DNA from 2 places in the Mesorhizobium sp. M0848 genome. Region 1 is predicted to be linked to the other one. Evidence: predicted binding sites of a transcription regulator. Region 1 holds the regulator's gene; the other holds the start of a gene.

Region 1 (3,101 bases):
CTGATCTCGCCGCAGTCGAAGCGATGGATGCCACGGATCCGCTGCGGGCCATGCGCGACCGTTTCATTCTGCCGGAGGGGATGATCTATCTCGACGGCAATTCACTGGGGGCAGCGTCTCATGCCGTTTTCAGCGAGCTGCAGCAGGCGGCGACCCAAGAATGGGCCCAGGATCTCATCCGAGCTTGGAACACGGCCGGATGGTTCGAGATGCCAATCGAACTCGGCGACCAGCTCGGACGCCTGATAGGAGCCGCGGCCGGCCAGACCGTTGTCTGCGACACGACATCGACCAACATCTACAAGGTGCTGCACGCGGCGATGGAGATGCGGCCCGGCCGGTCGGCCATCGTCGCCGAAGGTGACAGTTTTCCCACCGACCTGTACATCGCCGAAGGCGTGGCCTCGACCCGGGATGGCGTCCTGCTGCGCCTCGCGGGTGTCGACGCGCCGACCATCGAAGAGCTGATCGACGAAAACGTCGCGGTGGTGCTGGTCAATCACGTCAATTACAAATCGGGTGAACTGCGCGACATGGCGGCGCTGACGCGCAAAGCTCATGCGGCCGGAGCGCTGATCGTCTGGGATCTTTGCCACACCGCCGGCGCCCTGCCCGTCGAGCTCGATCACGCAAATGCCGATTTCGCCATCGGCTGCACCTACAAGTACCTCAACGGCGGTCCGGGCGCACCGGCCTTCATCTATGCCGCGCAGCGCCACCACGGCGATATCAGCCAGCCGCTCAGCGGCTGGTGGGGCCATGCGCGGCCCTTTGCCTTCGAACGGGGTTATGTTGCCGGCACCGGCATCCGCCGCTTTTTGTGCGGCACTCAGCCGATCCTGTCGATGCGGGCGCTCAAAGGCGCGCTTGCCATCTGGAATGACGTCGACATGGCGGCATTGCGAAAGAAGAGTGTCGCGTTGACAGAACTGTTCATCCAGCTCGTCGAAGCCAGGTGCGGCGCCTACGGTCTCACGCTGGAGACCACCCGCGACGCGACCAGGCGCGGCAGCCAGGTGTCGTTCCTTCACGATCACGGCTATCAAATCATGCGGGCGCTGATCGAGCGCGGCGTCATCGGTGATTTTCGTGCGCCATCGACCATCCGTTTCGGCTTCACGCCGCTCTATGTCGGCTACAAGGATGTGTGGCTGGCGGTTGAGGTGCTGGAGGATATTCTGCGCACGGGCGCATGGAAGGACCGCCGTTTCGCGGTCAAGGAAGCCGTTACCTGACGCAACGATCCCCGCGATCCACCGCCGCCGCCCTCACTGCCTGGCAGATGACGGAGGGCTGAATTTCCAGCCACAAATGCCAACAGACGTTGGCGTTTTGGCTCCGTTTCGTTCACGGCAAACGAACGTCCCGAAGATTGATATCGTCCTTTGTGGAGGTCGATAGACTGATAATGCCAAGCCTTGGGTCGAGGATGAGCCACAGGTCATTAACCATAATAATTTCAATGGGAACAGGCGCATCGCCGTGCCTAGCGCCTGTTGATCGCGACCCGCTGGCAAGCGCCAAATAATTTCAGCAGCCTTAACAAATTCATTAAACTTTAAACGGTTGCAGAACACAACTGGAACAGATAGGGTTTGTTCTGGGTTTGTTTTTCGATTCTGGTTTCAGGTAACCTGGGGGCCGCCATGCTGACGCGCAAGCAACATGAACTGCTGATGTTCATCCATGAACGCCTGAAGGAGAGCGGCATTCCGCCATCCTTCGACGAGATGAAGGAGGCGCTTGACCTTGCCTCCAAATCCGGGATTCATCGGCTGATCACCGCACTTGAGGAGCGCGGCTTTATTCGCCGGTTGCCCAACCGGGCACGCGCGCTGGAAGTGCTGCGATTGCCGGACTCGATCGCGCCCGGTCTCAACGCGGCAAAGAAGTTTTCGCCAAGCGTCATCCAGGGCAGTCTCGGTCAGGGTGGCGCCCTTGGCCGGCAGATCAAGCCGGCGCCTTCGCGGATGCCCTCGCCCGGCAATGATGACGATGCGGTCTCCGCCGTGTCGATCCCGGTCATGGGCCGTATCGCCGCCGGTGTGCCGATCGATGCCATCCAGCATCAGACGCATTCGATCTCGGTGCCGCCGGACATGATCATGGGCGGCGCCCACTATGCGCTGGAGGTCAAGGGAGACTCGATGATCGAGGCCGGTATCTTCGACGGCGACACCGTCATCATCCGCAATGCCGACACGGCGAGCCCCGGCGAGATCATCGTGGCGCTGGTCGATGAAGAGGAAGCGACGCTGAAGCGGTTCCGCCGCAAGGGCGCTTCGATTGCTCTCGAAGCCGCCAATCCGGCCTATGAAACCCGTATTTTCGGCCCGGACAGGGTCAAGGTGCAAGGCAAGCTCGTCGGCCTGATCCGCCGCTACTGAGGCGGCTGTGGGTTGGCCGCTGGCTTCTCCGGTTTCTTGAAGGGTGCCAGCCCCCTTGCCTCACGAGAGTATTTGCGTTGCGTGTGCCAGGGCCGATATGGGCTGTCCACCGCGAAGCTGATCGTCGCCGGCGTGGTCGCCGATTGGCGATCGAAGAAGACCGCGGCACTGCCTTTGCGAGCCAGTTGCCGCTTGGTGATGACGAGAACCAGCGGATTGTGACAGGCGTCATACGCGGTGGCGTCATTGATGACGATCAGCTCGGCGAAGCCGCAGGCTTTCCAGGCGTCCTTGCGGTCCTCGACATAGGCAATGATCGCACCGGACATGTGCCTGGCCACGCAAACGCCTGAGGAGCAATAGAACGGCGATCCCAGCGGCAGATCAACGGCATCCGCGACATCGAATTGCCCATCGCTGTTGTCGAACACCTCTGGCACGACGATGGTTTCTGATGTCAGGGCGCGTTTCCAGTTGTCGACGGTGAATTCGTTCGGCCGTTCCCGGCTGACGGCAAGCTCGCCGCCACCGATCGGCAACGCCACCAGCCGGGCGTCTTCCGAGATTAGCACATCCGGCGTGCGCGTATCCGAGACGGTCAGCAAGCCTGCCAGCGCGAATGGCAGAGCAGCGAGCCGCAGCCAAGTTGTCGCCATTGTCGCGATGACCAGGGCAATTGCCACCAACAGGACCGACTGCTGCGAAATCAGCCCG
Region 2 (3,101 bases), on a different contig from region 1:
CGGCGCCCTTGTGCACGCCGCCAATGCCGCCGGTGGCGAACACTTTTATGCCGACCATATGCGCCGCGATCATCGTGGCGGCGACCGTGGTGCCACCGGTGCGCCCTTGCGCCACGGCAAAACCGAGATCGGCGCGCGACAGCTTCATGGCGTCGCCCGTCATCGCCAGCGATTCGCGCTCGCCGTCCGAAAGCCCGATCTTGATGCGGCCGCCAACCACGGCGATGGTCGCCGGCACGGCGCCGCCATCGGTGATGATCTTTTCGACATCGGCCGCCATGGCGCCATTGTCGGGGTAGGGCATGCCATGGGTGATGATGGTGCTTTCCAGCGCCACCACCGGCCGGCCGGCCGCCAGGGCCTGCGCCACCGGCGCGTGGATGTCGATGAAGGGGCCGGCGGTCTCAGGGGTCATCAGGGTCTCCAATCCGGAATGCGGCGCGTCCGTCGGGACACCAGGCAACATCGCGGCACTATGAATTCGCCGGTCTCATGCCACTTCCCTGGCATCCGGCACAAGAGCCAATGCCTCAGTGAAATCAGCCGCGGTGAACTCCGGAACGGCGCTGGCGCTTTCGATGGCAAGCGTCGCCCCGGCAATGCCTTCGCGCAGAGCTGCCCGCAGCGGCAGGCCACGCAGCAAGGCAGCAACCGTAGCGCCCGCCAGCGCATCGCCAGCGCCGGTGACGTCAGCGACCTTTCTTGGCGGCGGCGGCAGGATCGAGAAGGCGCTGGCTTCATCGAAGCCCAGCATGGGCTCGCTGCCCGCCGTCACCACGCCGCTGACAAGGCCGCTGCATCGCAACCCGTCGACGACCTCGCGCTCCGTGGCAGTCGCGGCGACGCCGGCCAGCACCATGGCCTCGCGCCGGTTCATGAAGACGAGCGAGAGCTCCTTCAGCACCGGTATCAGCCGCACCACCTTGGCCGGCGAGATGGCAATGGCGAAAATCGGCTTGCCCGCGGCGAGCGCCACCAGCCGTTCCAGCGCCGAAGAGGGCAGATTGGCGTCGCACAGGATCGCATCGGCGCCAGCGATCACCTCCCGCACCTTGGAGCGCCTGATCTGCTTGGGAAACGCCAAATCATAGAGCGCCATGTCGGCAAAGCCGACGATCAGCTCGCCCTCACTGTCGATCAGCGCCGTGTAGCTCGGCGTCGTGCGGTCGAGGAAGACCGCCGACAGGTCGGTAATGCCTGCCTCGGCGATGGCTCGCGAAACGGTGTCGGCAGCGGCATCGCCGCCGCGAACCGACATGAGCGACGCGGAGACGCCGCGCCGCACGGCGCTGCGCAAAGCGTTGAAGACGCCGCCGCCGACATCCTCGCGCATCGTGCCGGGATTGGAGGCAGCCGGCACGTAAGCGCCGGACACCTGGCCGCGCCGGTCGATATGGGCGCCGCCTACGGCCAGTATTTTCGTGGATTTCAGCATGTCGGCGATATGACCTTTGTTATTCCAGCCGCACAAGCGCTAGGCTGCGCGACGGAGCTTCGCATGCAAGGCGGCGATTCGGCAGATCGAAACAACCGAGCCGTCTGGCCCAACGTGTGGTGCATCCCTGATCGAATCCTTGGACAAAAAAAGAACAAATCCGGATATTGTTTGTTTTTCAGATATTTGACCCCTCTTGCCAAATGAGAACAAAAAAGGTACAAATAGGCAGGGATTACGGATTGTCCGGCCTTCATTGACGACCAAGGGGTGATGTATCATGGCTCAGAATTCTTTGCGGCTGGTAGAGGACAAGGCAGTGGACAAATCAAAGGCTCTGGATGCGGCGCTGTCGCAAATCGAGCGGGCTTTCGGCAAGGGCTCGATCATGCGGCTCGGCGCCAACGATCAGGTCGTCGAGATTGAAACGGTGCCGACCGGCTCGCTTGGCCTAGACATCGCGCTTGGTGTTGGTGGCTTGCCGCGCGGCCGCATCATCGAGATCTACGGGCCGGAAAGCTCGGGCAAGACGACGTTGGCGCTGCACACCGTTGCGGAAGCCCAGAAGAAGGGCGGCATCTGCGCCTTCGTCGATGCCGAGCATGCGCTCGATCCGGTCTATGCCCGCAAGCTTGGCGTTGATCTCGAAAACCTCCTGATCTCGCAGCCCGACACCGGTGAGCAGGCGCTGGAAATCTGCGACACGCTGGTGCGCTCCGGCGCCATCGACGTGCTGGTGGTCGATTCGGTCGCGGCGCTGACGCCACGCGCCGAAATTGAAGGTGAGATGGGCGATTCGCTGCCCGGCCTGCAGGCCCGCTTGATGAGCCAGGCGCTGCGCAAGCTGACCGCGTCGATCTCGCGCTCCAACACCATGGTCATCTTCATCAACCAGATCCGCATGAAGATCGGCGTCATGTTTGGTTCGCCCGAGACCACGACGGGCGGCAACGCGCTGAAATTCTACGCTTCGGTGCGTCTTGACATCCGCCGCATCGGCTCGATCAAGGACCGCGACGAGGTTGTCGGCAACCAGACCCGCGTCAAGGTGGTCAAGAACAAGCTGGCGCCGCCCTTCAAGGTGGTCGAATTCGACATCATGTTTGGTGAGGGCGTGTCCAAAACCGGCGAACTGGTCGATCTCGGGGTCAAGGCCGGTATTGTCGAGAAGTCTGGCGCCTGGTTTTCTTATAATTCGCAGCGTCTCGGCCAGGGCCGCGAAAATGCCAAGCTGTTCCTTCGTGACAATCCCGACACGGCACGCGAGATCGAGTTGTCGATCAGGCAGAATGCCGGGCTGATCGCCGAGAAATTCCTCGAGAATGGCGGCCCTGAGCGCGGCGAAGACGACGGTTTCGAGGAAGAATCCGGCGCCATGTAACAGCTTCGTGCGCGATGCCGGCCGGAGTTCGGCCATAATCGCGTTCTATTATCTCAGGCTTATGTAATTGAGTTCCGCGTTATTGCGTTTCGAAACCGCCGGCCCAGTGCCGGCGGTTTTGCGTTTCGGCAGCGAAAACAGGCCGGTTCGAACGGCCGGCAAAGGCCGTGGATTGGACCAATTCCGTGTTTCTGGACAGGGTGAGGCGCGGCGGCTAAAAGGCCAAGTCCTAATCTTCTAAAAACGCAGAGCCCATTTCCGCCGGTTTGCCGGCGGCTCTTCCGA

The links. Region 1 encodes LexA, which represses DNA repair genes until DNA is damaged. Its sites were predicted from a motif close to TGTTCNNNNTGTGTTCNG; they were not measured.
Region 2: recA (recombinase RecA) is a predicted target of LexA. The motif match lies at 1,641-1,658, and genes of this name have one in related genera.

The regions. Positions count from the first base shown of each region.
Region 1 covers NZ_JAMYOM010000013.1:95,418-98,518, reverse strand. The annotation lists gene kynU (kynureninase) at 1-1,235, shown strand, start outside; gene lexA (transcriptional repressor LexA) at 1,647-2,387, shown strand; gene NKH95_RS16760 (ComEC/Rec2 family competence protein) at 2,381-3,101, opposite strand, start outside.
Region 2 covers NZ_JAMYOM010000042.1:34,749-37,849, forward strand. The annotation lists gene NKH95_RS31730 (pseudouridine-5'-phosphate glycosidase) at 1-415, opposite strand, end outside; gene NKH95_RS31735 (carbohydrate kinase family protein) at 491-1,435, opposite strand; gene recA (recombinase RecA) at 1,716-2,816, shown strand.